One region of the Tepidimonas sp. HKU78 genome, then DNA from elsewhere that is predicted to be linked to it. Evidence: predicted binding sites of a transcription regulator. Region 1 holds the regulator's gene; each other region holds the start of a gene.

Region 1 (10,293 bases):
GGCATGTGGCTGGGCGTGCCGCTGCCACTGTGGGGCAACGCGCTGGTCTTTGCCGCTGTCGTGTGTGAGGCCGCCTACGTCGTCATCGGCAAGCGGCTGACCGGTCAACTGGGCGCGCGGCGCATCGCGGCGATCATCAACCTGTGGGGCCTGGCGCTCATGACGCCGCTGGGCCTGTGGGCCGCGCTGCGCTTCGACGGCTGGGCGCTGCTGTCGCTGGGCCTGTGGGCGCTGCTGCTATTTTATGGCCTGGCCGCCAGCGTCTGGACGGTGTGGCTGTGGATGACGGGCCTGCGCCACGTACCCGCCGCCCGGGCTGGCGTATTCACCGTGATGCTGCCCGTCAGCGCGGCCACGATCGGTGTGCTGTTCATGGGCGAGCGGCTAACGCCGCTGCAGTGGCTGGCGTTTGGCGTGGCGCTGGTGGGGCTGGTGGTGGCGACCCTGCCCGGGCGCACGCCTACGCGCACCACAGACCCGTCGGCTGGGTGATGCCCATCCACAACGCCCAGCCGGACGTGGCCGCCAGCGCCAACCCGGCCAAGCGGATGCCCCAGCCACCGGAGCGCGCCTGCGCCAGCCGCAGCAACAGCCACGGCCCTGCCGCCAGCGACACCATGGTCCCGATGGCAAACGCGGCCATGATGGCAGCGCCCGATAACGCCGACGCCGACAACGACGCCACCAGCAGCGCCGAGTAGAGCAGCCCACAGGGCATCAACGCCCAGCCGAGCCCGAGCGCCACGGGCGCGCGCGCGCCCAAGCGGGCCATGACCGGGCGCACCCGCCGCCAGACGGCCTGCGCCCAGCCATCCAGAAAGGCCGGCTGCCGCGCCTGCCACAGCAGCACCAGCCCGAGCACGAACGCCGCCACGTGCATCATGGTCCACACCGGCCGCAGCACCGCGGTCTGCTGCCCCAGCCAGCCCATGCCCTGTACCGTGCCGCCCGCCAACGCCCCCAGCAGCGCATAGCCGGCCAGCCGGCTGAACTGCCACGTCCACAGCGCCCGCTGCGGGTGCGGGCCAGCGGCACGGGCAATACCCGCGCAGGCGGCACCACACATGGTCACGCAGTGCGGGCCGCCGACCAGCCCCATCACCAGGGCCGACAGCGTCATCGAGGTCAGCATGGCACGATGCTAACAGCCCGCGGCTGGGCCTGCCGGTAGCACCTCAAATGATCTTGGAAAACCGCGCCCGGTCTTGATCGACCTGCAAGTAGCGGTCGAACACCATGGCGACGGCGCGCACCAAATACCAGCCCGTGGGCGTCACTTCGATGTGGGCATCGCCGATGCGTACCAGCCCATCGCGCTCGAACGCGCGCAGCTGCTCCAGCTCGCGCGCGAAGTGCTGGCGAAAATCGATCAGGTGCGCCAGATTGATCGACTCGAAATCGACCAACCCCTGGCACATGATGGCCATGATCACACTGCGGCGCAACAGATCCTCGCGCGTCAGCGCCAGCCCGCGCACGATGGGCAGCCGCCCTTGGTCGAGCGCGTCGTAGTACTCCTCCAGCGTCTTGGCATTTTGGCTGTAGGTGGCGCCGATGCGGCCAATGGCCGATACCCCCAGCGCGATCAGGTCGCAATCGGGCTGCGTGCTGTAGCCCTGAAAGTTGCGGCGCAGCCGCCCCTGCCGCTTGGCCACCGCCAGCGCATCGTTGGGCAACGCAAAATGGTCCATGCCCACGTACACATAACCCACGGCACTCAGATGGTCGAGCGACAGCGACAACATGGCCAACTTGTCCGCCGGACTGGGCAACTCCGCCGCGTGGATGCGCCGCTGCGGCTTGAAGCGCGCCGGCAGATGCGCATAAGCGTAGAGCGCGATGCGATCCGGCCGCAGGCGCTCGACGAGCTCGAGCGTGCGCCGAAACGACTCTGGGGTCTGCTGAGGCAGTCCGTAAATGAGGTCGACGTTGACCGACTCAAAGCCGATCTCGCGCGCCGCGGCCACGAGGGCGAACACCTGCTCGGCCGGCTGAATCCGGTGCACCGCCCGCTGCACCGCGCCATCGAAGTCCTGCACGCCAAAACTCAGGCGGTTGAACCCCAGTTGGTGCAGATGGGCCAAGCGCTGCGCGGTCACCGTGCGGGGGTCGACCTCGATCGAATACTCGCCCCCAGGGACGAGTTCGAAGTGGCGCCGGATCATCGCCATCAGGTCGGACAACTCCGCGTCGCTGAGGAAGGTCGGCGTGCCCCCCCCAAGGTGCAGCTGCGTCACGCGGTGCCCGCGCCCGACGTGTTCGGTCTGCAATTCCAGCTCGCGCGACAGGTAGCGCAGGTACTCCGCCGCGCGTTCGTGGTGCTTGGTCACCACCTTGTTGCATGCGCAGTAGTAGCACAGCGACTCGCAAAACGGGATGTGTACATACACCGACAGCGGCAGCGCCAGCGACCCCGCTCGCCGCTGTTGCAGGGCTTGCACGTAGTCACGCTCGGTAAACGCTTCGACAAACCGGTCCGCCGTCGGGTAGGACGTGTAGCGCGGGCCCGGAATGTCGAACCGGCGCAGCAGATCTTCGTCGATGACGTGTTTCACGGCGGGCAGCTCCATAGGCGACGAACTGTGCACCAGCGTAGCCTTGCGTGGGTTGACGTGAGTCAAACCCCCTGCGGGAGCGACGTTCCCCAAAACCCTGCAGGGCATGGGCCCACCGCACGGGGCGGCACGCGCATCGGGTTGTTATGATCGGGCGCATATCGTTCATGGCGAGTCTGCGCCTCGTTTCACCCACCTCTGCCTCACACCGGCCCCCATCGCCTCATGGATCTGCACAGCATCAAGGTCGCCTGCTCCAGCTGCAACCTGCGCGAGCTCTGCATCCCGGTCGGCCTCAAGCCGGACGAGATGGAGCAGCTCGACAACCTGATCAGCACGCGTCGCCGGGTGCGGCGGGGCGGGACCCTGTTTGCCGCGGGCGACGGCTTCACGTCGCTGTACGCGGTACGATCCGGATTTTTCAAGACCGTGGTCACGACGGCGGACGGCCGCGATCAGGTCACCGGGTTTCAAATGGCGGGCGAAATCCTGGGGCTCGATGGCATCGTGCAGGACAAGCACTCGTGCTCGGCCGTGGCGCTCGAAGACGCCGAGGTGTGCGTGCTGCCATTCGACAAGCTCGAGCAGCTCTCGCGCGAGTTCAGCACGCTGCAGCACCACGTACACCGCATCATGAGCCGCGAGATCGTACGCGATCAAGGCGTCATGCTATTGCTGGGCAGCATGCGCGCCGAAGAACGACTGGCGGCTTTTTTGCTCAACCTCGTGCAGCGCCTGCATTCGCGCGGCTTTTCACGCACCGAGATGGTGTTGCGCATGACGCGCGAGGAAATCGGCAGCTACCTGGGAATGAAGCTCGAGACGGTCAGTCGTACGTTTTCGCGCTTTCAGGACGAGGGCATCATCGAAGTCAAGCAGCGCTACGTTCGCATCCTCGACCCGGACGCGCTCGCGGCCATTGTCAACCAGAGCCGCGAGGAGAATTAAGCGGGGAGTTGAGCGGCGCGTTGCGCGCGCAGTCAGCCGGGCGCTGATCTGGCGGCACCGGGCAGCGGTTGATTTCCCACGGCGACAGCGACAACAGCGTGGTAAGCGCGCTCGACGCCATGGTCAGCGCCCAAAAAATGAAGAACGCGACCGTGTAGACCGCCTGCCGCGACCAACCGAGCGATTCGCCCGCCCAGTGCAGATCGTGGGGATCGACGAAGGCGAACACCACCATTTCGATCACAGCCGCCATCAAAAAAGCGGGCCAAGCAATCCACATCACGCGTTGGGCCAGCATCGACAGTCTCCTCTTTGTTGTTGCCCCGCGCCGCCTCAATCGTCTTTAGGCAACGTCGGGGACACGACGTGGTTACGCGCCTGGTTGGCAGGCAGCACCGCTTTTTCGGCCTGCAGGCGCTCCTCCGGCGTCATGCGCTCCGGCGCGACCGCGACCGGCGCCGGCATCGCCTCGCGCGGCAGCACGGGGTCTGGATTGCGCACGGCGATCGTGACCGTCACGATGGACGCGATCACGACCACCAAGGGGCCACCGATGACCATCCAGACCATGGGCTCGCGGTACCAGGGTCGGGAAGGGGCGGATGACGCGGAGGGCGTACCAGACATGGTGGACATAGTGTAGGCCTTTGGCGAGTACTTTGGGATACGGATCAACCCGAATACCCTGGGGGGTCATCGGGGTATCAGGAAGGTGGTTTTCTCGCGCATGGCGATCGAGCCGTCGGCGGTGCGGAAAGTCATAACGATGGGGTGAGAGCCGGGCTGCAACCCCGGGGGAACCTGCACACGTACCGGCACCGAGCGCACCTCGGTGGGCAGCAGATGTACGACGGGATCCGACGCGAGCGTCACCCCCGGCAAGCCCTCGACCGCCACCTGCAGCTCGCGCTCGGACTCGGACGCGTTCATGAACTGCACGCGGTAGACGTTTTCGATCCGGCCCATCTCGACCATGCGGGCCAGCGCGCCACGGTCCCGGATGACGTCGACCTTGAGCGGTACCCGCATCCACAGACTGACACCGAGCGCCGCCACGATGGTGAGCAAAATGGCACTGTAGATCAAGACGCGCGGACGAAACGCCCGGCGGATCATCTGGGCGCGGCTCCAGTGGTTGGCCATGCCGTTTTGGGTCGAGTACTTGACCAGCCCCTTGGGATAGCCCATCTTCTCCATCACCTCGTCGCAGACGTCGGCGCAGGCACCGCAACCGATGCACTCGTACTGCAGACCATTGCGGATGTCGATGCCGGTGGGGCACACCTGCACGCACAGTGTGCAGTCAATGCAGTCACCTAATCCCAACGCCTTCGGGTCAGCCGACTTCTTGCGCGCGCCGCGCGGCTCGCCGCGCTCGGCGTCGTAGGTCACGATCATCGTGTCCTTGTCGAACATGGCGCTCTGGAAGCGCGCATACGGGCACATGTATTTGCAGACCTGCTCGCGCATGTAGCCCGCGTTGCCGTAAGTGGCAAAACCGTAGAAGAAAATCCAGAAGGTCTGCCACGGACCCAGGTTCCACTCGAGGACGGCAGCGCCCAACTCACGGATGGGCGTGAAATAACCCGCAAACGTAAACCCGGTCCAGAGACCGAACACAATCCATGCGATCTGTTTGCCGCCCTTGCGTGCCAGCTTACGCAGGCTCCAGGGCTCTTGGTCCAGTCGCATGCGCGCCGAACGGTCACCCTCGAAGAGCTTTTCCATCCACAGGTAAATCTCGGTGTACACCGTCTGCGGACACGCGTAACCGCACCACAGCCGGCCGGCGATGGCGGTAAACAGGAACAGCGACAGCGCCGACACCACCAAAATACCCGTCAGGTAGATGAAATCCTGCGGATACAGCACGAGCCCGAAAATGTAGAACCGGCGCGCCTCCAGATCGAACAGCACCGCCTGCCGCTGCCCCCATTGCAGCCAGGGCAACCCATAGAAGACGAGCTGCGTCAGCCAGACGAAGACCCAACGCCAACGAGCGAACGTACCCGTCACCGAACGCGGGTAGAGCTTTTTGCGCGCAGCGTACAGGGAAATCTCCACCGCTTCGTCGGTGGAGGCAGAGCTGGGAATGTTGGCGGCCGTGTTCATGGAGTCACCTCGTGCCGGCGAAACAAAAACCGGTCGGAGTATGGTACCCCGACCGGATGCCCAAGGGTTTGACTTTGAACAAACCTCAGTTCGCGTTCGACAGCTTCCAGACGTAGCCCGTCAGCACGTGGATCTGGTCCGGCGTCAGTAGCGCGTTTTGCGCCGGCATCACGTTGTTGATACCCTTCTCGATCGCGCGGACGATCGCCTCCTCCCCCCAACCGTGCAACCAGATCTGATCGGTCAGGTTGGGCGCGCCGGTGGCATGCATGCCTTTGCCGTCCGCGCCATGGCAGGCCGCGCACGCGCCCCACTTGGCCGCCCCCTGCGAAGCACGAACGCTGTCGTGTGGGCTACCTGAGAGGCTCAACACGTAGTGAGCGAGGTTGCGGACATCCTCAGCCGTGCCGACGGCGGCAGCCATCGGCGGCATGATGCCCTGCCGGCCCTCGACGATTGTCTTGTGGATGTACTCGGGGCTACCGTCACCGCCCAGCCAGTCGGCATCCGTCAGGTTGGGGAAGCCCTTGCTGCCGCGGGCATCCGAACCGTGGCACTGCGCGCAGTAGTTCATGTACAGGCGCTCCCCCACGGCCATGGCCTGCTGGTCTTTGGCCAAGTCCTTCGGGTCCATGCCGCGAAACTTGGCGTACAGCGGCTCCACCGCTGCCAGCGCCTTGTTGCGCTCCACTTCCCACTGACCATGGGACGACCACCCTAGCTGGCCCTGCGACTTGCCGAACATGGGGTACAGCAGTCCATAGGCCAACGCAAACACGACCGTGATGATGAACAGGTACACCCACCACCGCGGCAAGGGGTTGTTCATCTCGCGCAGGTCGCCGTCCCAGACGTGCCCGGTGGTGTTGTCGGCCGCGGCGATCACCCGCGTCTTGCCGCTCGCCCATAGGAAGAAGGCGCACGCCAAGATGCTGACGAGGGTGACCCCGGCCACGAAGAGATGCCAGAAATCGCTGATGAAATCGCTCATGATGATGCTCTCCTGTCAGGGCTCACTCGTCCTGGAACGGCAGCCGTGCCGCTTCCTCGAACCGGGCCCGGTTTTTCTTGGACCAGGCCCATGCCCAGATGCCGACGAAAGTCACGAGGCTCAGCACCGTGACGATGACGCGCAGGTCATTGACGTCCATGGTCGGCCTCCGTCATTGCTGGGTCACGGTGCTGGGCGCATCGGCCTGTGCCGCCTGCGCTGCCTGGGGCTTGGCCAGCTTGTCCCACGAGCGCGCGGTGCCCAATCCCTGCAGGTACGCAATCAGCGCCTCCATTTCGGTCTTACCCTGCACCTCCTCGACCGCCTTGGCGATCTCTTCATCCGTGTAGGGCACGCCCAGCTTGCGCAGCGCCTGCATCTTGGCGGGCAGCGACTCGGCGTCCACCGTGCGGCGCTCCAGCCACGGGTAGGCGGGCATGTTGGACTCGGGCACCAAGTCGCGCGGGTTGATCAGGTGCACCCGGTGCCACTCGTCCGAGTAGCGGCCGCCCACGCGCGCCAGATCCGGACCCGTACGCTTGGAGCCCCACTGGAACGGGTGGTCGTAGACGAACTCACCCGCGACCGAGTACGGGCCATAGCGCAGCGTCTCGGCATGGAACGGACGCACCATCTGCGAATGGCAGACATAGCAACCCTCGCGCACGTAGATGTCGCGCCCGGCCAGTTGCAGCGCCGGGTAGGGCTTGACGCCCTCGATCGGCTTGGTGGTCGAGTGCTGGAAAAACAGCGGGACGATCTCTACCAACCCCCCGACCGATACCACCAGCGTGATGAGGACGATCATGAGGAAATTGTTGGTCTCGATGCGCTCGTGACCGCTGGGCTTGTGGTCTTGTGCAGCCATGGTGTTTCCCTTTCCTCCATCAGTGAGCCGGGGCGGGGATGGCCACGGGCTCGATCTTGCCCTGCGTGGCGGTCTTCCAGACGTTCCACGCCATCACGAACATGCCAGCCAGGTACAGCACGCCACCCAGCAAGCGGATCACATAGAACGGATAGCTGGCCTTGACGGACTCGACGAAGGTGTAGGTCAGCGACCCATCGGGGTTGACGGCACGCCACATCAGGCCCTGCATGACGCCGGCGATCCACATGGCGGCGATGTAGAGCACGATGCCGATGGTGGCGACCCAGAAGTGCAGCTCGATGGCCTTGACGCTGTACATCTGCTTTTGCCCAAACAGGCGCGGAATCAGGTAGTACATCGAGCCCATGGTCACCAAGCCCACCCAGCCCAGGGCACCGGAGTGCACGTGGCCGATGGTCCAGTCGGTGTAGTGGCTCAGGGCGTTGACGGTCTTGATCGACATCATCGGTCCTTCGAACGTGGACATGCCGTAGAACGACAGCGACACGATCAGGAAGCGCAGGATCGGGTCATCACGCAGCTTGTGCCACGCGCCGGACAGCGTCATGATGCCGTTGATCATGCCGCCCCAGGACGGCGCGAGCAGGATGAGCGAGAACACCATGCCCAGCGACTGCGCCCAGTCGGGCAGCGCGGTGTAGTGCAGGTGGTGCGGACCCGCCCACATGTAGGTGAAGATCAACGCCCAGAAGTGCACGATCGACAGCCGGTAGCTGTAGACGGGGCGCTCGGCCTGCTTGGGGATGAAGTAGTACATCATGCCCAGGAAGCCGGCCGTGAGGAAAAAGCCCACGGCGTTGTGGCCGTACCACCACTGCACCATGGCGTCTTGCACCCCGGCGTAGGCGGAATAGGACTTCCAGAAGCTCACCGGGATGGCCGCGCTGTTGACGATGTGCAGCATGGCCACGGCGATGATGAAGGCGCCATAGAACCAGTTGGCCACGTAGATGTGGCGCACCTTACGGGTGCCGATGGTGCCGAAGAAGACCACCGCGAAGGCCACCCAAACGGCTGCGATCAGCAGGTCAATAGGCCATTCGAGTTCCGCGTACTCCTTGCCGCTGGTGATGCCCAGGGGCAGAGTGATCGCGGCCAGCACGATGACCGCCTGCCAGCCCCAGAACGTGAACGAGGCCAACGCCGGCGCGAACAGAGTGGTCTGGCAAGTGCGCTGCACCACATAGTACGCGGTGGCGAACAGGGCACTGCCGCCAAAGGCGAAGATCACCGCGTTGGTGTGCAGCGGTCGCAAGCGGCTGTACGTCAGGTACTCGATGCCGAAGTTGAGCTCGGGCCACGCCAGCTGGGCGGCAATGATGACGCCGACCAGAAAGCCGACGATGCCCCAGACCACGGTCATGATGGCGAACTGCCGCACGACCTTGTCGTTGTAGACCCCTCCGTGGGATCCCGCAGTGGTTGCAGACATAGGAACACTCCTGTTGAGAAAATCTTTCGCGCGCAGTATCCGGGACGAGGCCTTGCGCGCCCTTGACTTAAGTCAATCCTGGCGCAGGATGCGCTCGCCCTCGCGCTCGATGTTGTCGAACTGGCCAGACTGCAGCGCCCACCAGAACACGCCGATGATGAGCAGCACGAGCACGACCGACAGGGGAATGAGCAGGTACAAGATTTCCATGGTGGGGGGCGTCGTCAGACAGGGGTGGGGGTGGGAGCGGCAACGGCGGGGAGGCCGTTGGAGAGTGCCTTGGCCACCATGCGCGACAGCCGCATGGCATTGCCGATGACGAGCAAGGAACTGGCCGCCATCCCCAGGCCTGCCGCCCAAGGAGGCATCCAGCCCACCAAGGCCAACGGCACGCTGATGGCGTTGTAGCCGGCGGCCCAGGCCAGATTTTGGCGCACGATGCGCATCGTCGCGCGCGCCTGCTCGACCACGAACACGACGTCGCTGAGCCGACCACTTTGCACCACGAAATCGGCCCGGGTCTGCGTCAACGGCGCGCCATGCCCCAGCGCAAACGACACGTCGGCGCGGGCGAGCACCGGCCCGTCGTTGAGTCCGTCGCCCACCATCGCCACTCGGTGCCCCCCCGCCTGCCAGCGGGCGACTTGTTCGAGCTTGCGCTCGGGGCTGGCCTCGGCAACCGCGGTGTCGATCCCCAGCGGACGGGCCACGCGCAGCGCCGCCCCGAGCCGGTCACCCGACAGCAAGTGCACCCGCAAACCAAGTGCGCGCAGCCGCTCGATCGCTGCGCGCGCATCGGGGCGCACCCCTTCGTCCAGCACGAACGTCGCCACCCAGCCATGCGCATCGGCCAGATACGCACACGGCATGTCCGCCACGCTGCGCCCGGCCTGAACCAACGCGGCCTCGTCCAACCCGCAGTGCGCGGCCGACCCCAAGCGCCACTCGTGCCCCTCGGTGTCGCGGGCGGTCAACCCGCGCCCTGGGGTTTCCGCCACCTCCAGCAGCGGCGCCGGGCCATCGCCGGTGGCGGTGTCTTCGAACCGCGCCACCAGGGCGCGCGACACCGGGTGCAGCGAAGCGCGGGCCAGCGGCGCGGCCGCGCGCAGGGCACGCTCGACCGTCCAGCCGTCGCGCACGCGCACCTCGCGCACCACCACGCGGTCTTGCGTCAGGGTGCCGGTCTTGTCGAATACCACGGTATCGACGGCGGCCAGCGCCTCGAAGGCTTGCAGGCGCCGCGTCAAGATGCCGCGCCGCGCCAGCGCCCCGGCCGAGGCCAACATGGCAGCTGGCGTGGCCAGCGACAAGGCGCACGGACAGGTGACGATGAGCACCGCCACCGCCGTGGCCACCGCGCGGT
Region 2 (10,293 bases), 690 kb from region 1:
GCCGGGCCTTCACTGGTTGGTGGTGCAGCACACCATCGTGTTGGGCGAGCTGCCACTGACCCTGTGGATGGCGGCCCCATGGTGGGACTTCGTGCCAGGGCTGACCGTTTGGCTGGCGGCCTTGGTGGGGTTTGGCATCGCGGTGTCCCTCGCGGCGGCGTGGATCGCCCGCCGCGCTGCTCGTCAGTTGGCCGAGCCCTTGGAGTATTTGGCGCAGGCCGCGCAGGCGGTGGGCCAGCTGTCGCTGGCACAGCCGATCCGTACCGACTGGCGCACCCGTGAGGTCCACGCGCTGGCTCGGGCCATGAACGAATCACGGCGTCGGCTGCGCATCTACCAACGCCGCTTGCAGCGCCGCGAAGCGCAGCTGCGCCGCGAGGTGTTGGCGCTGACGGCGGCCGAACAGCGCTTGCTGCATGTCGGCCTACACGATCCGCTGACCGATCTGCCCAACCGCCGTTTGCTCCTCGAGCGCATCGAGCATGCACTGGCGCGCGCCGATCGTCACCGGTCGATGACGGCGGTGCTATACGTCGATCTGGACCACTTCAAGGAAATCAACGACGAGTGGGGGCATGAGGCCGGCGACGCGCTATTGGTCGAGGTGGCGCAACGCTTGCGTGCGCAAGTGCGCGGTGGCGACACCGTGGCACGGCTGGGGGGAGACGAGTTTGTCCTCGTGCTGGAGGATGTGACGGCCGACATTGCCGCCGAACGCGCCCACGCGGTGCTGGTGGCGCTGCAAAATCCGATCGACTTGGGCGGGCGGGTCTGCCACATCTCGGCCAGCATTGGTATCGCCCTGGCACCGCGTGATGGGCTGGACGCCGTGACGCTGTTGCGCCATGCGGACGAGGCGATGTACCGCGCCAAAACAGGGGGACGCGGTCGCGTGGTCGCGTACGAGGCGGGATTCAGCCACGCCACACACGAGGCGCGCGCCATGCGCGAAGCGTTGGCACAGGCGATCGCCGAGCGCACCATCGAGCTGTGGTGGCAGCCCCAGGTGGATTTGCAGGACGGCCGCATCGTGGCTGCCGAGGGTTTGCTGCGCTGGCAGCATCCCCAGTGGGGCTGGGTGTCGCCTTCGACCTTCATTCCCTTGGCAGAGGATGGCGGACTGATGGAGCGCCTGGGTTTGCTGGTGCTGGATCTGGCACTGGAGCACGGGCAGCGCCTGGACGCGGCCGGCTGGACGCTCGGCCGGCTGGCGGTCAACGTCTCACCCCGTCAGCTCCAGGTGGAACGGTTCGTGGACGAGGTGTTGTCGCGCCTGACGCGCAGCGGTTGGCCTGCCCACCGGCTGGAGCTGGAAATCACCGAGAGTGTGCTGCTCGACAGCGAACCGGCGCGGGACCGCCTGCGCGTGCTGGAGGCGCGCGGGGTGCGATTGGCGGTGGACGACTTTGGCACTGGCTATGCCTCGATGGCGTATCTGCGTGCCCTGCCGCTGGACACGATCAAGATCGACGGCAGCTTCGTGCGCGACATCGGGACGTCCGCGCAGGCCGACGCGCTCGTCGAGTCGCTCATCCAGCTCGGGCGTGCGGTCGGTTTGGAGCTCGTGGCGGAGGGGGTCGAGACGGTGGCCCAGCGCGATTTTCTGGCCGAGCGCGGCGTGCGGCGTGCGCAGGGATACCTGTGGGCGCCGGCATGCCCGTTGTCGGCCTGGCTCGCCGTGCCCGCGGGCCAAATGCCCAAGCTATGATCGTGGTCACGAGCACCGCATAGGTACCCTGACCCTCATTCAACGACCGTCCATGAAGATCCAACTGCGCTACTTTGCCGCCATCCGCGAGGCCGTGGGCACTGCCGCCGAGGTGCTGGACACCGACGCATCCCACGTCGGCGCGTTGCGCGACGCGCTGATTGCGCGCGGTGGCGTCTGGGCCGAGGCATTGGGCCGCGGGCGCGCCGTGCGCGTGTCGGTCGATCAGGTCATGGCGGACGAGGGTACGCCGCTGCACGATGGCGCCGAAGTGGCCTTCTTCCCGCCCGTCACTGGAGGATAGGCCCATGGCACTCGCGCACCGTTTTATCGCCATCCAGAGCGAGGACTTCGACCTGGCGCGTGAGGTGACCGCCCTGCGCGCCGGCCAGCCGACCGTGGGCGCGGTGTGCGCCTTCGTGGGCACGGTGCGTGATCGCAACGACGGGGCCTCGGTGGCCACCATGGAGCTGGAGCATTACCCGGGTATGACCGAGCGCGCCATCGACGCCATGATCGATGAGGCGGCACGGCGCTTCGACATACTGGGTGTGCGCGTCATCCACCGCGTGGGGGCGCTGCAGCCGCAGGACCAAATCGTGCTGGTGGCCGTGGCCTCGGCGCATCGCGGCCAGGCATTCCAGGCGTGCGAGTTTTTGATGGACTACCTCAAGACCCAGGCGCCGTTCTGGAAAAAAGAGCACACCCCACAGGGGGCGCGTTGGGTCGATGCGCGCGTCAGCGACGACGCGGCGCTGGCGCGCTGGGGCATTGCCGCGCGCAACGCCTGAGTGCCCGTCACGTGGCGCGTTTTTGATGGCGATCAAGGCCGCGGCCTTGAAAACGCGGCACAACCCCCCACATGGAAGCACAGTCGAATCACGGAGCTTTCCATGTCCATCGAAAAATTCACCCGTTCGTTTCAAGAGGCCTTGTCCGACGCGCAATCGCTCGCGCTGGGCAAGGATCATGCGTACATCGAGCCGGCGCACGTGGCGCTGACCCTGCTGCAGCAAGACACCTCGCGCGGCTTGCTCACGCGTGCCGGGGTCAACATCGGGGCGCTGCGCAAGGCGGCCGAAGACGCCGTCAACCGCCTGCCCCAGGTGCAGGGCCAGGAGCAAGTCCAGGCCAGCCGCGATTTGGTGTCCGTGCTGCAGGCGATGGAAAAAGAGGCCATCAAGCGCGGTGACCAGTTCATCGCTAGCGAGTTGTTCTGGCTGGCGCTGGCCGATGCCAAGACGTCGCTGGCCGATGCCGCGCGGCAGGCGGGCCTGCAGCGCAAGTCCCTAGAGGCGGCGATCGAAGCCGTGCGAGGAGGAGAAAAAGTGACCAACCCCGAAGCCGAAAACCAGCGCGAGGCGCTGAAAAAATACACCCTCGACCTGACCGAACGCGCCCGTCAGGGCAAGCTGGACCCCGTCATCGGGCGCGACGACGAAATTCGCCGCACCATCCAGATCCTGCAGCGGCGCAGCAAGAACAACCCGGTGCTCATCGGTGAGCCCGGTGTGGGCAAAACCGCCATCGTCGAGGGGCTGGCGCAGCGCATCGTCAACGGCGAGGTGCCCGAGACGCTCAAGGACAAGCGCGTGCTGGCGCTGGACATGGCGGGACTGCTGGCCGGCGCCAAATACCGCGGCGAGTTCGAGGAGCGCCTCAAGGCGGTGCTCAAAGAGATCGCGGCCGAGGAAGGGCGCATCATCCTCTTCATCGACGAGATCCACACCATGGTGGGCGCGGGCAAGGCCGAAGGCGCCATGGACGCGGGCAACATGCTCAAGCCGGCGCTGGCGCGCGGCGAGCTGCACTGCATCGGCGCCACCACGCTGGATGAGTACCGCAAGTACATCGAAAAGGACGCGGCGCTCGAGCGGCGCTTCCAGAAGGTGCTGGTCGACGAGCCCAGCGTCGAGGCCACGATCGCCATCCTGCGCGGTCTGCAAGAGAAGTACGAGCTGCACCACGGGGTGGAGATCACCGACCCGGCCATCGTTGCCGCAGCCGAGCTGTCGCACCGCTACATCACGGACCGCTTCCTGCCAGACAAGGCCATCGACCTCATCGACGAGGCCGCGGCCCGCATCAAGATGGAGATCGACTCCAAACCCGAGGTGATGGACCGGCTGGAGCGGCGCCTGATCCAGCTCAAGATCGAGCGCGAGGCGGTGCGCAAGGAGACCGACGAGGCCTCGCGCAAGCGGCTGGAGCTGATCGAGGAGGAGATCGCGCGGCTGGAGCGCGAGTACGCCGATCTGGAGGAGGTCTGGAAGGCCGAGAAGGCGCAGGTGCAGGGCTCGGCGCAGATCAAGGAGGAGATTGACCGCATCCGCTTCCAGATCGAGGAGCTCAAGCGCAAGGGTGACTTCAACAAGGTCGCCGAGCTGCAGTACGGCCGCCTGCCGGAGCTGGAGCGCCGGCTGCAGGAGGCGCAGGCGCGCGAGGCCGGCAAGGACGGCGCCAAGGGCTTCAAACTGCTGCGCACGCAGGTCGGCGCGGAGGAGATCGCCGAGGTGGTCTCGCGCGCCACCGGCATCCCGGTCAGCAAGCTGATGCAGGGCGAGCGCGACAAGCTGCTGCAGATGGAGGCGCGGCTGCACGAGCGCGTGGTCGGCCAGGACGAGGCGATCGCCGCCGTCTCCAATGCCATCCGCCGCGCCCGCGCGGGCCTGAGCGACCCGAACCGGCCGCTGGGCAGCTTCCTGTTCCTCGGTCCGACGGGGGTCGGCAAGACCGAGCTGTGCAAGGCGCTGGCGGCCTTCCTGTTCGACAGCGAGCAGCACATGATCCGCATCGACATGAGCGAATTCATGGAGAAGCACTCGGTGAGCCGCCTGATTGGCGCGCCGCCGGGCTATGTCGGCTACGAGGAGGGCGGCTACCTGACCGAGGCGGTGCGGCGCAAGCCCTACAGCGTCGTGCTGCTCGACGAGGTCGAGAAGGCGCACCCGGACGTGTTCAACGTGCTGCTGCAGGTGCTGGACGACGGGCGGCTGACCGACGGCCAGGGCCGCACGGTGGACTTCAAGAACACCGTCATCGTGATGACCTCCAACATCGGTTCGCAGCGCATCCAGCAGCTGGCGCAGCGGGGCCACGACATGGAGGACATCAAGGACGCGGTGTGGGAGGAGCTCAAGGCGCACTTCCGCCCCGAATTCCTCAACCGCATCGACGAGACGGTGGTGTTCCATCCGCTCGGCAGCGAGCACATCAAGAACATCGCCCGCATCCAGCTGCGCACGCTGCAGGAGCGGCTGGCCAAGCTCGACCTGACGCTGACGTTCACCGACGCGGCGCTGGAGGAGCTGGCCAAGGTCGGCTACGACCCGGTGTTCGGCGCGCGGCCGCTGAAGCGCGCGATCCAGCAGCGCATCGAGAACCCGCTGTCCAAGCTGATCCTCGAAGGGCGCTTCCCCCCCAAGAGCGAGATCCCGGTGGACGTGGATCCGGTGCGCGCGCCGGGGCAGTTCCTCTTCGGGCGCACGGTGCACTAAAAAGCGTCACGGGCGCTGACTACAATGCCAGCCGGGTAGGGCGGATCAGCCGCCTGCCCGGCTTTTTCGTGCCCCATCACCATGACGCCAGCTCCCACCAGCGCTCCCACCCGCCCTGCGCCTCGCGCCGAGGCAGCCCCAGACATCTCGGTCGTCATCCCGGTCTATCACGAAGAGGACAACCTACGTGAGCTGGTGGCGCGGGTGGGCGAGGCGCTCGGGCCCACACGCTGGACCTTCGAGCTGATCTGCGTGGATGACGGCTCGCGTGACGCCAGCCCCGCCATCCTGGCCGAACTGGCGGCGACGACGCCGTGGCTGCACCCGGTCATCCTGGCGCGCAACTACGGTCAATCGACGGCGTTGCAGGCCGGCTTCGAGCGCGCGCGGGGCCGCTACATCGTCACGCTGGACGGGGATTTGCAAAACGACCCGCTGGACATTCCCGCGCTCATCGAGCGGTTGGAGTCCGATCCGTCGGTGGACATGATCTCGGGCTGGCGCCAGCAGCGCCAGGACAAGGCGTTGTCGCGCCGCCTGCCTTCGGTGCTGGCCAACCGGCTGATTTCCTGGGCCACGGGGGTGCGTCTGCACGACTACGGTTGCGCGCTCAAGGCGTATCGGCGCGAGATCATCGAGCGCATCCGGCTCTACGGCGAGTTGCACCGCTTCATCCCATCGCTGGCGCGCGAAGCCGGCGCGCGCATCGTGGAAGTGCCGGTGCGCCACCACGCGCGCACGCGCGGGCAGTCCAAGTATGGCATCGATCGCACCTTCCGCGTCATTCTGGACCTGGTGTTGATCGTGTTCTTTTTGCGCTACCGGCAGCGACCTCTGCACGCCTTTGGTGGGCTGGGCCTGTGGCTCATGACGCCCGGGGTGGTGATCCTCGGGTATCTGCTCGCGGTCAAACTGGCAGGCGAGGATATTGGCGGTCGCCCGCTGCTCATCGCCGGGGTGATGCTGGTGCTGATGGGGGCGCAGCTCATCGTGGCGGGCCTGACGGGTGAGTTACTCATCCGCATCTACCACGAGGGGTCGGGCCGTCCCCAGTACCACACCCGGGGGTTGCCGCCCGCTCACCCCGGGACTGCCACGCAGCCATGAGCCTGGGCCCAACCCGGGGCGCGGCTCGCCCGCAGGGGCGGCGCCCATGGCGGCTGGCGGCCGCGCTGGCGCTGCTGGCGGCCGTGCTGTGGTGGGTGGAGCCCGAGCGCGTGTGGGCCGAGTTGCAGCGGGCCGATGGCGGCTGGCTGTTGGCCGGGCTGCTCAGCAGCGCCGCGGCCAACGCGCTGTCGGCCTGGCGCTGGCGTGCGGGGGTACGCTGGCTGGGCTTTGAGGTACCCCTGCGCTGGGCGCTGCCGGTGTACTTTCGGGGCGTGGCGGCCAACGTGGTGTTGCCCGGGGCGGTGCTAGGGGGCGACATGCTGCGCGCCTGGAGCCTGCACCGGCGCGGTGTGCCGGTGCTGGAGGCCGGCGTGTCGGTCGTGCTGGATCGCCTCAGTGGCCTGTGGGGGTTGGGATTGCTGGGGTGCCTGGTGCTCGCCGTGGGCCGCATCAGCGGGCACGGCGATGGGCTGCAAAGGGCGCTGCACGCCTTAGGGTTGTCGGGCTTTTTGCCGGTGGTGGTTGTCGTGGCGGCCGCGCTGGCCGTGGCCATGGCGCTGTCACCGTATGTGGTGTTGCGTGTCAGTGCCAGCCATGGCATGTACTGGGCGCAGCTGCAGCGGCCCGCGTGGCGCTGGTGGCGGCAACTCGCCACACATGCGCCGGCGCGTCACTGGGGGCAGCAGCTCGTGGGTTCTTTGGCCGTGCAGGCCGCCAGTGTCACCACGCTGTTTGCAGGGCTGCATGCGGTGGGCGCGCCCCTGCCGTGGGCGGGTGTGGCGCTGGCCGCGGTGCCGATCTTCGTACTGGCCACACTACCGGTGAGCTTTGGTGGCTGGGGTACGCGCGAGGCCGCCGCCGTCGCGGTGCTGGTGCCACTGGGGATCGACGCACCGGCGGCCGTTGCGGCTTCGGTGCTCTACGGGCTGGCGCCCGTCACCCAAGCGCCGCTGGCACTGCTGCCGAGCAGCGCTGGGGACGGGGACGCCGACGCAGCGGCAGACGGCCGGCGTTGAGCCCGCGGCGGACTCCCGGGTGCCCGCCCGGCCGATCGCTTACTGGATCTTGGCTTTCTTGCGCAGCTCTTCTTGGAACTGCGCGAGTTTTTGCTGCTGCAGCTGCTGCTCGATCTGAGGTTTGACGTCCTCGAACGGGGGTACTTGCGCGGCTCTCACGTCATCGACGCGGATGATGTGCCAGCCGAACTGGGTCTGCACCGGCTCGCGGGTCGTCTCGCCCTTGCCCAACTTGGCCATCGCCTGACCAAACTCCGGCACGAACGCATCGGGCGTTGCCCAGTCCAGATCACCACCGCGCTTGGCCGACCCCGGGTCCTTGGAGCGTTTGGCCGCCAGGTCCTCGAACTTGGCGCCCTTGGCCAGCTCGGCGAGCACCGCTTCAGCCGCTTCCTTGCTCTCGACCAAGATGTGGCGGACGCGGTACTCCTGCCCCATGGCTTGGGCAATGCGGTCATACTCGGCGCGCAGCTCCGCTTCGGTGACGGGATGGCGGCGTTGCTGGTCGGCAAACAGCTCGCGGATCAGGATGGTCTGGGTGGCCAGTTCGAGCTGGGCCTTGACCTCCGGCGACGCGCGCAGGCCGCGCCGCTCGGCTTCTTGCACGAAGATCTCACGCAGGATGGCCTCTTCGCGCAACTGTTGGCGCACGTTGTCGTCGATGGGGCGTCCCGAGCGGGCGACCTGCTGCTCGAGCGCCTTGAGGCGGGCCGAGGGGACGGGCTTGCCGTTGACGATGGCGAGATTTTGGGCGTGCGCTGGCAGGACCAGGCCAGCCGCCAGACACGCGGCGACGGCCACGCGCGACAACAGGATATTCATGGGAGGGATGTGTCCGAAAAAACCGAGGGGAAAGACGTTGCGTGTCGCCGGCTACCGTTACTCGTGCAGCACCTCGATGGCCAGCGCGTGCAAGCCGGCGTCGAACGCCGGTTGCAGTGCATCATACACAAGTCGGTGGGCGGTGACGCGGCTGCGGCCCTCCAGCGCCGGCGCGGCGATGCGTACGCGAAAGTGCGTGCCTTGTCCCCGACCATTCGCGCCCGCATGCCCGGCGTGGGCAGCGCTCTCGTCGATCACCTCCAGCCGCGTGGGCTGCAGCGCGTGGCGCAGCAGCTGCTCGATCGCCTGGGTCGTGGTCCCATCCGTGTCTGTCGTCATGGTGTGTCATCCTTCAGATGGCGCGCGACGTAGAACCCCTGCCCGACCAAGAACAGCACGGGGAAGATATAACCCCAGAGCTTGAAGTCCACCCAGGCATCGGTGGAGTAAAACGCCGCGACGTAGGCGTTGAGGGCGGCCATGAACAGGCAGTAGCCGATCCAAGCCTGCGTCAGCCGCGACCAAACGTGGGTCGGCAACTGCAGCTGGCTGCCCAGCAGCAGTTGCAGCACGTTCTTCTTCCAGCCCCACAGCGCGGCGGCCAGCGCCAGCGCGATGGCGCCGTACAACACGGTGGGCTTCCACTTGATGAAGCGATCGTCGTGTAGAAGCAGCGTGAGCGCGCCGAACACCAGCACCAGCAGCAGCGTGATTTTTTGCACCGCTTGCAGACGACGGTCGATGGCGTAGATCAGGCCCATCTGCACCACCGTGGCGGCCATCAGCACGGCGGTGGCCGCGTAGATGCCCTGCCACTGGTAGGCGAGAAAGAAGAGGGCGATGGGGAAGAAGTCGATCAACAGGCGCATGTCCGGATTATCGGTGCAGCGCGCGTCACAGCGGGTGCCACTGCAGGGCCGCCGAATTCATGCAAAAACGCAAGCCCGTGGGCGGTGGCCCATCGTCGAACACGTGGCCCAGGTGCGCCCCACAGCCGGCGCACAGGGTTTCGGTGCGCACCATGCCGTGGCTGCGGTCGGTGCGCTCGACGATGGCGCCGGGGCGCGCCTGCCAGAAACTGGGCCAGCCGCAACCGGCGTCGAACTTGGTGTCGCTGTCGAACAGATGCGCTCCACAGGCGATGCAGTGGTAGCGGCCAGGCTGCCACCACGATTCATAGCGTCCTGTGAAGGGCGGTTCGGTCGCAGCGCGGCGGGTGACGTCGAAGGCCAGGGGCTCGGCGTCGCCGCGTGCGATCTTTTCGGTGAGCAAGGCGCGCCACTCGGCATCGGATTTTTCGATCGGAAACGTCATGGATGAATTGTTCAACGCGCGCGACACCCTTGTCGTGCACAGGGGTTCAGCGGCGGTTCAGCAGGGCTTGGAGTGCGTCGGGCTGTAACACCTCGATGCGGCTGAACTCGAGCGAGATCCAGCCCTTGGCTTCCAACGCCTTGAGCACACGGTTGACCGTCTGCCGTGACAAGCCGGTCAGGTGGCCGAAGTCCTCCTGCGACAGGGTGATCTTGCGTATCCCCGAGCCCAGGAACATGACCAGGTACTGCGCCACGCGCTCTTCGGGGGTGCGCAGCCGACCGGCTTCGATGGCCGTCATGGCTTGCCCCAGCCTCAGGTTCAGGCGCGCGATCAGGTAGTGGTTGAACGGTAGATGCGTTTGGTACAGATGGCGAAAGTGCGCCAGCGGCAGGCCGATCAGCGTGGTGTCGCGCAAGGCCACCACGTCGTACCGCCACGGGCCGCCGTTGAGGACCGTGCCTTCGCCAAACCAGTCGCCGGCCGGGACACCCAGGAAGGCAGAGACACGGCCATCCCGCCCTTCGGTCTGCAGCTTGGCCATGCCGGACAACACCGCCCACCAGGCATCGACCGGTGTGCCCCGGCGGACCAGCAACTCGCCGCGGCTGGCGCGCTGCAACAGCATGTCGTTGATCAGGGTCTCGCGCAGGCTTGGGTCCATACTGCCGAACCAGGGCTGCTGGGACAAAAAGACACGCGCGGGCGTTCGGCTGTCGAGGGTCATGATCGACGCAAGTGGGACAAATGGGGCACGGTACCGGCTGTCGAGTGGGCGACAAATGGACCCGTGACCTCGGGTTTGTCAGGATGACGACGTTGGATGGGA
Region 3 (10,293 bases), 120 kb from region 1:
CCCCCGACGGGCCTGCTACAATAGCAGGCTTGACACCTGCGGAGAGATGGCAGAGTGGTCGAATGCGCCGGACTCGAAATCCGGTATACGGGTCTTCCCCGTATCGAGGGTTCGAATCCCTCTCTCTCCGCCACTCAACCCTTTCCTGCATGGGTCGTGCGGAAAGGGTTTTTGTTTTTTTAGGGTGTCGCGACGGAGTGCGGGCCGTTCGTGGCCACCGTGCGCAAAGGTGCCATCGCTGGTGCCGCTTGTCTGACTCGAACAGACGACCTACCGCTTACAAGGCGGGTGCTCTACCAACTGAGCTAAAGCGGCTCGGGGGACGCACGACCGGACCGATGACGCCGATGGCCCCGCAGCGTTCGTTATTGTAGTGCCTTGTGCCGCCCCACCGCCGGGGCCCTCACTTGATGCGCTTGAGTGCCGGACGCTTGCTGCCCGGGGGCACCGGCGGCTCCCTATCGTCCTCAGCCGCCGAGGGCTCGGGTGCCGGAAATGCCATACCCTGGCCGTTTTCGCGCGCGTAAATCGCGATCACATGGTCGACAGGGACCACGACCTCGCGCGCCACGCCGCCGAAGCGGGCCTTGAAGCGAATCTCGTCGTTGCCCAATACCAGCCCGCCCGTGGCCTCGTAGCCAACGTTGAGCACGATCTGGCCGTCGCGCACGTACTCGCGCGGCACCTGCACGTGCTCGTCCACGGCGACCACGATATAGGGCGTAAAACCGCCGTCCGTACACCACTCGTGCATGGCACGGATCAGGTACGGGCGGGTGGAGGGCAGTTCGGCGTCCATCACTTGCGCATGACCTTTTCGGACGGGGTCAGCGCCTCGATGTAGGCCGGGCGCGAGAAGATGCGCTCGGCGTATTTGAGCAGCGGCGCCGCGTTTTTGTTGAGTTCGATACCGTAGTGGTCGAGCCGCCACAGCAGCGGCGCGATGGCCACGTCCAGCATCGAGAAATGATCGCCCAGCATGAACTTGTTCTTCAGGAACACGGGCGCGAGCTGCGTCAGCCGGTCGCGGATGTGCAGCTTGGCCTTCTCGATCTGCTTGTCCGTCGGCTTCGGGGTGCGCTGTTCCAGCACCGAGACATGCGTGAACAGCTCCTTCTCGAAATTGAGCAGGAACAGCCGCACGCGTGCGCGGTCCACCGGGTCGCCCGGCATGAGTTGGGGATGCGGAAAGCGCTCGTCGATGTACTCGTTGATGATGTTGGACTCGTACAGGATCAGGTCACGCTCGACCAGGATCGGTACCTGCCCATACGGGTTCATGACCGCGATGTCCTCCGGCTTGTTGTAGAGGTCCACGTCGCGGATTTCGAAGTCCATGCCCTTTTCGAACAGCACGAAACGGCAGCGGTGCGAATACGGGCAGGTGGTGCCCGAGTACAAAACCATCATGGTGTGTTCGCTCCTCGACAAAGCAAAGCAGTGGATGGCCGCCTGCCGGCTGGCGCACCCACTGTGCAGACCGCGCAGGCGCGCGGTCAGATGGGGATCATTTGACGTCTTTCCAGTACGCCGCGTTGAGGCGCCAGGCGATCACGGTAAAGATACCCAGGAAGATCAGCACCCACACACCCAGGCGGATGCGATCGTTTTTGACGGGCTCGCTCATCCACTCCAAGAACGCCACCAACTCGGCAACGGTGCGGTCGTACTCGGCTTCGGTCAGTTTGCCGGGTTTGACCACCTCCCAGCCGCGGAAGACCTCGGTCTCGTGCCCGTGGCTGACCACCTTTTCGAAGATGGGTTTGCGCTCGCCCTGCAGTTCCCACAGCGGATGGGGCATGCCGATGTTGTGGAACACGACGTTGTTCCAGCCCGTGGGGCGGTTGGGGTCACGGTAGTACCCGCGCAGCAGGGTATAGAGGTAGTCGCTGCCGCTGTAGCTCATTTGTGCCGCGCGCGAGCGCGCCACCAGCGACAGATCCGGCGGCTGGGCGCCGAACCATGCCTTGGCCTGCTTGGGATCGATGGTCGCGATCATCAAGTCCCCCACCTTGTCGGTGGTAAACATCAGGTTTTCCTTGATCTGCTTTTCGGTCAACCCCAGCTCGGTCAGGCGGTTGTAGCGCACGAACGACGCCGAGTGGCAGTTCAGGCAGTAGTTGACGAAGATCTTGGCGCCGTTTTGCAGCGCCGCCTGATCGGTGGTCAGGCGGGGGGCCTTGTCCATCGGGAAATTCGTCCCCGCCGCCAGGGCTGCGGTGGCCCCGCCCAGCATCGCACCCAAGGCCACCAGGCCGGTGGCAATCCATCGTTTCATGGAAATCGACTCCTGTGTGTCTGTCAATGGGCCTGGAAATTGACGCGGGCCGGAACGGGCTTGAACTCACCCAAGCGGCTCCACCACGGCATGAGCAGGAAGAACGCGAAGTAAAACAGCGTACCCACTTGCGAGACGCGCTCGCCGATCGGCGACGGCGGCAACACACCCAGGTAGCCCAGGATCAGAAAGTTGATGACGAACAGGCCGTACAGATACTTGTTCCAGCTCGGCCGGTAGCGGATCGACTTGACCGGGGCCTTGTCCAGCCAAGGCAGGAAGAACAGGATGATGACCGCACCCCCCATGACGACCACGCCCCAGAACTTGGCGTCGATGGTCAGCATGAGCGCCGACAGCACCACGGCGCCACCGAGTAGGCCCGCTTTGCCGACCATGCCCATGGGCGACTTGAGCGCGGCCAGCACGGCGCCGATGAGCACCACCGCCACCAAGACCACCATCATCTCGGACGTCGTGGCGCGCAGCATCGAGTAAAACGGCGTGAAGTACCACACTGGCGCGATGTGCGGCGGCGTCACCAACGGGTCGGCCGGGATGAAGTTGTTGTACTCCAAGAAGTAGCCGCCGAGCTCGGGCGCGAAGAACACGATCGCCGAGAACACGATCAGGAACACGGACACGCCCAGAATGTCGTGCACGGTGTAGTACGGATGGAACGGGATGCCATCCAGCGGCTTGCCGTCGGGGCCCTTCGTGGCCTTGATCTCGATGCCATCGGGGTTGTTGGAGCCCACCTCGTGCAGCGCGATGATGTGCGCCACCACCAGCCCCAGCAGCACCAGCGGCACGGCGATGACGTGGAAGCTGAAGAAGCGGTTGAGCGTCGCGTCGCTGACGACGAAGTCACCACGAATGAGGATGGCCAGATCGGGACCGATGAAGGGGATCGCGGAGAACAGGTTCACGATCACCTGCGCGCCCCAGTACGACATCTGACCCCAGGGCAGCAGGTAGCCCATGAAGGCCTCGGCCATCAGCACCAGGAAGATCGCGCACCCGAAGATCCACACCAGCTCGCGCGGCTTGCGGTACGAACCGTAGATGAGACCGCGATACATGTGCAAGTACACCACGACGAAGAACGCCGAGGCGCCGGTGGAGTGCATGTAGCGGATCAACCAGCCCCAGGGCACGTCGCGCATGATGTACTCGACCGAGGCGAACGCCACGGGCACGCCGGCAGCGTTGAGCGACGCGTCCGGTTTGTAGTGCATGACGAGGAAGATGCCGGTGACGATCTGGATAACCAGCACCAGCAGCGCCAGCGACCCGAAGAAATACCAGAAGTTGAAATTCTTGGGCGCGTAGTACTCCGCCAGATGCTCCTTGTAGAGCTTGGACAACGGAAAGCGGTTGTCGATCCAGGTCAGGAGCTGCTCGCCGCGGGACGCGTTGGGTGGGGCTTCCTTGAACTCGGCCATGGTGGTTCCCTCATGCGTGGAGACGGTGCGAAGGCGATGAATCAGGCCTTGGGCGGGTCTTCGCCGATCAGCACCACCGTGTCAGAGACATAGTAATGCGGCGGCACTTCGAGGTTGTCGGGCGCCGGTTTGTTCTTGAACACGCGCCCGGCCAGGTCGAACGTGGAGCCGTGGCAGGGGCACAAGAAGCCGCCTTGCCAGTCGTCGGGCAGCGACGGTTGCGCACCGGGCTGCAGCTTGTCGATGGGCGAGCAGCCCAGGTGCGAACAGATACCCACCGCAATAAGGTATTCCGGCTTGATGGAGCGGTGACGGTTCTTGGCGTAAGGCGGCGTGGGGTACGCCTTACGGTCGGAGTTGGGGTCGGCCAGTTGATCCTCCACCTTTTCCAGCGAGGCCAACATCTCTGGCGTGCGGCGCATGATCCACACCGGTTTGCCGCGCCATTCGACGACGATTTTTTCGCCCGGTTGCAGCTTGGAGACGTCCACCTCGACCGAGGCACCGGCGGCCTTGGCCCGCTCGGAAGGCGCGAAGGACGCAACGAAGGGAACCGCGGCGGCGGCCACGCCTGCGCCGCCCACAGCGCACGACGTGATCAGCCAAGTCCGGCGTTCTGGATCTGGGGTGGCTTCGCTCATGGGAGACTCTCTGGTAAAACGGGATGCGATGGACGGACTCTTGGCAGCATGGACGCCACGCCGCGTATAAACCATTTGGCATTGTAAGGGATCGCCACGGGGGCAAACCTTGACGAGACGCAAACAACCCCGTTGGCCTATGCCACTTCGCGCTGGCCCGCGCGCATCGCCCAAGCCGCCTCCAACGCCGCGATCAGGCTGGACGGATCGGCCCGGCCCCGCCCGGCGAGGTCGAACGCGGTACCGTGGTCGGGGCTGGTGCGCACGAACGGCAGCCCGAGCGTGGTGTTCACGCCGCGCTCCAGGCCCAGGTATTTGACCGGGATCAGGCCTTGGTCGTGGTACATGGCCACGACGACGTCGAACTCCCCGCGGCGCGCGCGCATGAACACCGTGTCCGGTGGGTGCGGGCCGCTGACCGCCCAGCCCGCTGCCTGAGCGCGCGCGATGGCCGGTGCGATGTGCTCGATCTCCTCGCGGCCGAACAAACCCCCTTCCCCCGCGTGCGGGTTGAGGCCCGCCACCGCGATGCGGCAGTGCGGCCAGCCCAGCAACCGGGTAAAGTGTTCGTGCGTGATGCGCAGCGTCTCCCACACTGCCGCTTCGGTGACGGCGGCGATGGCGTCGCGCAACGACACGTGAATGCTCACCAGCACCGTGCGCAGCTCGTCGTTGGACAGCATCATGCGCACGGGCAAATCGGCCGGTGCAACGCCACGGTGTTGGGCCGCCAGCGCCTGCAGCAGTTCCGTGTGTCCCGGCGCATCGACCCCAGCGGCCGCCAAGGCCGCTTTGTTCAGCGGCGCCGTCACCACCGCCGCAACTTCGCCGCGCAGCGCGGCCTGCGCCGCCACGATGACGGCGTCGGCCGCGGCACGCCCCGATGCCGCGCTGACCTCGCCGAAGCGGGGCAGGGCCGATAGGCTGACGGCAGGCCACAGCGGCACGCAGCGCGGCGGCGCGCGGTGCGCGTCGGCGGGCCCGTCGAGCACGGCGATGGGCAATGCGCCACCGGTGACTTGCACCGCGCGCCGCATGACCGCTACGTCGCCCACGACCACGCAGCGCGGCGACCACTCGGGGCGGCGGCGAAAGACCTCGGCGACGATCTCCGGGCCGATGCCGGCTGCGTCACCCATGGTGATCGCGAGCGGGAGGGTGCCTGCCACGGGCGGCATCGGGAGCGAGTCGGTCATCAGGCGGGATTGTCGATGTCGATGAAGCGGTGCTCGATGCCGAACTGCGCGGCCACGTGTGCCGCGAGCGCGGGGGCCCCGTAGCGCTCGGTGGCGTGGTGGCCGCAGGCCAAGAATGCCACCCCGCACTCGCGTGCCAAGTGCGCCTGCGGTTCCGAGATTTCACCCGTCAGAAAGGCGTCGGCACCCGCGGCGATGGCAGCCTCGAAATAGCCCTGCGCCCCACCGCTGCACCAGGCCACACGCCGGATCGGCCGCCCATCACCCGGCACGCAGACCACGGCGCGCCCCAGCACCCGCTGCACGTGGTCGGCCAGCGCCTGGGCGTGCGAGCCCTCCCACGCACCCAAAAACCCGAGCTGCTGCTCGCCAAAGCGCTGCCAGCCGCCTTCGTCGGGCACGAAGCCCAGGCGGCGCCCGAGTTGGGCGTTGTTGCCCAGCTCGGCGTGGGCGTCCAACGGCAGGTGGTAGGCGTAGAGGTTGATGTCGTGTACCAGCAACCGCTGCAGGCGCGCTTTCATCCAGCCGGTGACGGTGCCGCGCTGGCCGCGCCAGAACAGCCCGTGGTGCACAACGATGGCATCGGCACCCGCCTCGACCGCGGCCTCGATCAGCGCCAGGCTTGCGGTGACGCCGCTGACCAAGCGGCGGATGCGGGGCTTGCCCTCGACCTGCAGGCCGTTGGGGCCGTAGTCCTGAAAGCGCGTGGGCTCCAGCAGCGCATCGAACGCTGCCAGCAGCTCCTCGCGCGGCGCGCCGTCCGCTGGCGTCAACGCGTCGGTGACCGTGTTTCGATCAGACATGCCCGCATTGTCGCATCGCGGACGGCCCCGGCCCCGGACGGACCGCTGGCGCCACGCCGGGCGTCAGGACTTGCGCGCGGCTTGCTCCGACTCGGCGATCTTGCGCGCGAAGAATCGGTAGAACCACACCCCCATGACGATCACGAAGGCAATCACCCCGGCGCTCATGAGCCCATAGTCGGTCGAAAAAAGGTCCACAATCGCTTTCATGTTCGGCTCCTGCGTCGTTCGACAAACGCGACCTCCATTGAAGCGGTGCGCGCCCGCCGACGCATTGACCCATATCAACCCCGCTGCAAACAGGGGTATGAAACTTGCCTGCACCGGCCCGAGGAACCCATGAAACGCCACTGGCTGCTCTTTTCGCAAACCGTCACCGTGCTGCTGGCGGTGTGGTTCGTCGTCGCGACGCTCAAGCCGCACTGGCTCGCGCAGCGGCCCTCGCTGGCCAGCGTGGTGCCGGTATTCCAGATCGAAGGCGACCAACGCAGCCCCACCATCGCCAGCGCCAGCCTGAGCGCGGCCGCCCGCGCCGCGGCACCGGCCGTGGTCAGCATCAGCACCAGCAAGGCGGTGCGCCACCCGCACGCGCAGGAGCCGTGGTTTCGCTTCTTTTTTGGCGACCGACCCGAATTCGAGCCACAGACGGGGTTGGGCTCGGGCGTCATCGTCAGCCCAGCGGGCTACATCCTGACCAACAACCACGTGATCGAAGAGGCCGACGAGATACTGGTGCAGCTCAGCGACGGTCGGCAAGCGCCGGCGCAGGTCATCGGCACCGACCCCGAGACCGACTTGGCGGTGCTGCGCATCGCGCTGGACGATCTGCCCGTGATCGTGCTGGGGCGCTCGGAGTTGCTGGAAGTGGGCGACCGGGTGTTGGCGATCGGCAATCCGTTCGGTGTCGGACAGACCGTGACGGCGGGCATCGTCAGCGCACTGGGCCGCAGCCAACTCGGCATCAACACGTTCGAGAACTTCATCCAGACCGATGCCGCCATCAACCCGGGCAACTCAGGCGGCGCGTTGGTCGATGCCGAGGGGCATTTGGTGGGCATCAACACCGCGATCTACTCGCGCTCGGGCGGCTCGATGGGTATCGGGTTCGCCATCCCGATCGCCACCGCGCGCGAGGTGATGGAAGCGATCGTGCGTGATGGCGCGGTCACGCGCGGCTGGATCGGTGTGGAGCCGCAAGAGCTGACCCCAGAACTGGCCGACCACCTGGGCCTGCCAGGCGCGCAGGGCGTGGTGGTGGCGGGCGTGCTGCAAGACGGGCCGGCGGCGCAAGCCGGCATCCGCCCCGGCGACGTCATCAGCCGCGTGGGCGACACGCCCGTGCGCGACGTTGCCGGCCTGCTGGCGGCGGTGGCGGCACGCCAACCGGGAGTGGCCACCGAGGTCGAGGTGCTGCGGCGCGAAGGCCGCCGCACGCTGACGGTGATTCCGGCGCGCCGTCCGCCCCCTTCTGCCCGCTAGCGACTGTCTGCAGCGGCGGACTCGTCCTCGGCGGGCTTGGTTTTGACGAACCAGCGCGCTCCCCAGATGCCGAGCTCGTAGAGCAGGCACATGGGGACGGCCAGGGCCAGCTGCGAGATCACGTCCGGCGGCGTGACGATGGCGGCGATCACGAACGCGATGACGATGAAATAGCCCCGAAACGCCTTCAACTTGTCGATGGTGACCATGTCGAAGCGCACCATCAGCATCACCACCACCGGCACCTGAAAGGCCAGGCCGAACGCCAGGTACAGCGACAGAATGGCCTCGACGTAGGAGGCGATGTCGGGTGTGGCGTTGACGCTGGCGGGCGTGAAGCCCTGGATGAAGGCAAACATCTTGTCGAGCACGAAAAACTGCACGAACGCGATGCCGAGATAGGCCAACGCGCTACCGCTGATGATGAGCGGCAGGGCAAAGCGCTTTTCGTGGCTATACAGCCCCGGGGCGACGAAGGCCCAGATCTGATAGATGACCCACGGCAGCGCCAGCAGCAGGCCCGCCATCATCAGCACCTTCAGGGGCACGAAAAACGGCGTGAACACCCCCACCGCGATCAGCTTGGCGTCCGGTGGCATGTGGGCACGGATGGGCACGGCGATCAGATCGATCAGGCCGCTGGGGCCGGGCCAGATGGCCAGCAGCGCCATCGCCACCCCCACGCCATAGAGGGCATAGAGAATTCGGTCGCGCAATTCCATCAGGTGCGCGACGAAGGGCTGCTCGGTGCCGGCAAGCTCGTCGGCGGGCTCTTTGGAATCGGCCATGGCTCAGCGCGGGGGAATCTTGGGGCGGTAACGCGCCACCCGGGCCGCACCGGACAACGCCCGCGTGCGAACACCGGCACGAGCCTTGTACCACTGGGGGACGGCCTGGCGCTTGAGGCGGAAGTTTTTCTTCGGCCGGCGGTATTGGGGATAGACGGGGCTGCCGATCGAGGACGAGTCGGCCAACGAATCCGATGACGACGTGCCACCCAGCCCGGCGGTCACCTCGGCCCAGTCGCGCTCGAAGTCGCTGGCGGTGGCGCTGACTTGCGACTCCACCTCGCGCGCGGTCTTCTCGACCGTCTCCTTCATGCGCTTGAGCTCTTCGAGCTCGATGGTGCGGTTGACTTCGGCCTTGACGTCGGCGACGTAGCGCTGCGCCTTGCCCAGCAGCGCACCCACCGTGCGGGCCACGCGCGGCAGCTTCTCGGGGCCGATGACGACGAGCGCCACGACACCGATGAGGGCGAGCTTGGAGATGCCGAGGTCGATCATGCGGGAGTGGCCGCGATCACGACTTGGTCTTGGCGTCGACGTCGATGGTGGTCTTCTCGGCCGCCTTGTCCTGGCCGACCTGTGCCGTGGCGGTGGCGGCCGCGTCGGGGGCCGAACCCCCATCCTTCAGGCCATCCTTGAAACCCTTGACGGCGCTGCCGAGATCCGAGCCGATGTTCTTGAGCTTCTTGGTGCCAAACACCAGCACCACGATCAGCAGCACGACCAGCCAGTGCCAAATGGAAAAACTGCCCATGGTTCACTCCAATGACGGGGCTTGCGCCCCATAATGCCTTCGATCCGGTGCGGCCTCCGAGGGTTCACCGCACCGCCAATAGCGCCTGCCGTGATTGTGCCCGAAAGCGCGGCCGTGCGACGAAGACCGGCGGGGCTCACCCCTTGCGCCAGGGCCTCGGCCCGCCGATGACGTGCACATGCAGGTGATGCACCTCTTGCCCGCCGTGCTCGCCGGTGTTGCACACGATGCGAAACCCCCCTTTTGGATACGGCTCGCAGCCCTGCTCCAGCGCCAAGCGCGGGGCCAGCACCATCAGGCGGCCCATGAGGCGCTCGTGCTCGGGCGTGAGCTGCGCCATCGACGGGATGTGCGCCTTGGGCACGATGAGAAAGTGCACCGGCGCCCAAGGGTGGATGTCGTGAAAGGCGGTCAGCTCGTCGTCCTCGTACACCTTGCGGCTGGGGATCTGGCCGGTGACGATCTTGCAAAAGATGCAGTTCGGGTCGTGCGACATGGTCGGTGACATCGTAAGGATGCGGGCGCCTCAAACGGGCATGGGCTTGCGGTCGTTCCAGTACAACAGGCCCTTGACGAGCCGGTACAGCGACCAGATGGCCGCCGCGATCAAAATGACCGCTCCCACGCCGATGAACAGGGTGATGAAGCCGAGCACCGCCCACAACAGGCTCCACCAGAAGGTGCGGATCTGCCAGGTGAAGTGACTCTCGTAGAGGGTGCCGACGACGTCCTCGCGCTTGACGTAGTTGATGATGATGCCGATGAGCGCGGTGACCGCCAAAAACCACGACGCGGCATACAGCAGATACACCGCCAGCGTCAGGCGGCGCAGGCTCTCGAGCTGCTGCGGCGTCGTGGCACGAACGTCGATGATGCGGGGATCATCCATGGGCCGCTCCGGGGTGGGCCGCC

The links. Region 1 encodes FNR, which switches genes on or off when oxygen is low (the NO sensors DNR and NnrR bind a similar motif). Its sites were predicted from a motif close to TTGATNNNNATCAA; they were not measured.
Region 2: a site for FNR is predicted at 2,522-2,535, ahead of clpB (ATP-dependent chaperone ClpB). Genes of this name have one in related genera too.
Region 3: a site for FNR is predicted at 6,638-6,651, ahead of ACPYIS_RS07035 (DUF3149 domain-containing protein). Genes of this name have one in related genera too.

What each region holds. Positions count from the first base shown of each region.
Region 1 covers NZ_CP187547.1:1,518,824-1,529,116, reverse strand. Annotated here, with positions in the region: gene ACPYIS_RS07700 (DMT family transporter) at 1-492, shown strand, start outside; gene ACPYIS_RS07695 (sulfite exporter TauE/SafE family protein) at 461-1,132, opposite strand; gene hemN (oxygen-independent coproporphyrinogen III oxidase) at 1,176-2,570, opposite strand; gene fnr (fumarate/nitrate reduction transcriptional regulator Fnr) at 2,781-3,503, shown strand; gene ACPYIS_RS07680 (hypothetical protein) at 3,478-3,801, opposite strand; gene ACPYIS_RS07675 (nitrogen fixation protein FixH) at 3,837-4,130, opposite strand; gene ccoG (cytochrome c oxidase accessory protein CcoG) at 4,197-5,615, opposite strand; gene ccoP (cytochrome-c oxidase, cbb3-type subunit III) at 5,701-6,606, opposite strand; gene ACPYIS_RS07660 (cbb3-type cytochrome oxidase subunit 3) at 6,629-6,766, opposite strand; gene ccoO (cytochrome-c oxidase, cbb3-type subunit II) at 6,779-7,474, opposite strand; gene ccoN (cytochrome-c oxidase, cbb3-type subunit I) at 7,494-8,930, opposite strand; gene ccoS (cbb3-type cytochrome oxidase assembly protein CcoS) at 9,003-9,140, opposite strand; gene ACPYIS_RS07640 (heavy metal translocating P-type ATPase) at 9,155-10,293, opposite strand, start outside.
Region 2 covers NZ_CP187547.1:2,212,061-2,222,353, reverse strand. Annotated here, with positions in the region: gene ACPYIS_RS10940 (bifunctional diguanylate cyclase/phosphodiesterase) at 1-1,708, shown strand, start outside; gene ACPYIS_RS10935 (MoaD/ThiS family protein) at 1,761-2,012, shown strand; gene ACPYIS_RS10930 (molybdenum cofactor biosynthesis protein MoaE) at 2,017-2,499, shown strand; gene clpB (ATP-dependent chaperone ClpB) at 2,602-5,205, shown strand; gene ACPYIS_RS10920 (glycosyltransferase family 2 protein) at 5,287-6,312, shown strand; gene ACPYIS_RS10915 (lysylphosphatidylglycerol synthase transmembrane domain-containing protein) at 6,309-7,328, shown strand; gene ACPYIS_RS10910 (peptidylprolyl isomerase) at 7,368-8,150, opposite strand; gene ACPYIS_RS10905 (BolA family protein) at 8,208-8,489, opposite strand; gene ACPYIS_RS10900 (septation protein A) at 8,486-9,019, opposite strand; gene msrB (peptide-methionine (R)-S-oxide reductase MsrB) at 9,045-9,464, opposite strand; gene ACPYIS_RS10890 (Crp/Fnr family transcriptional regulator) at 9,511-10,191, opposite strand.
Region 3 covers NZ_CP187547.1:1,396,261-1,406,553, reverse strand. Annotated here, with positions in the region: tRNA gene ACPYIS_RS07080 (tRNA-Ser) at 41-133, shown strand; tRNA gene ACPYIS_RS07075 (tRNA-Thr) at 240-315, opposite strand; gene ACPYIS_RS07070 (ClpXP protease specificity-enhancing factor) at 404-799, opposite strand; gene ACPYIS_RS07065 (glutathione S-transferase N-terminal domain-containing protein) at 799-1,410, opposite strand; gene ACPYIS_RS07060 (cytochrome c1) at 1,508-2,278, opposite strand; gene ACPYIS_RS07055 (cytochrome b) at 2,302-3,723, opposite strand; gene petA (ubiquinol-cytochrome c reductase iron-sulfur subunit) at 3,765-4,364, opposite strand; gene pdxA (4-hydroxythreonine-4-phosphate dehydrogenase PdxA) at 4,502-5,560, opposite strand; gene ACPYIS_RS07040 (Nif3-like dinuclear metal center hexameric protein) at 5,560-6,363, opposite strand; gene ACPYIS_RS07035 (DUF3149 domain-containing protein) at 6,427-6,573, opposite strand; gene ACPYIS_RS07030 (S1C family serine protease) at 6,703-7,842, shown strand; gene tatC (twin-arginine translocase subunit TatC) at 7,839-8,630, opposite strand; gene tatB (Sec-independent protein translocase protein TatB) at 8,634-9,125, opposite strand; gene tatA (Sec-independent protein translocase subunit TatA) at 9,142-9,381, opposite strand; gene ACPYIS_RS07010 (histidine triad nucleotide-binding protein) at 9,518-9,877, opposite strand; gene ACPYIS_RS07005 (DUF4870 family protein) at 9,908-10,270, opposite strand; gene ACPYIS_RS07000 (phosphoribosyl-ATP diphosphatase) at 10,263-10,293, opposite strand, start outside.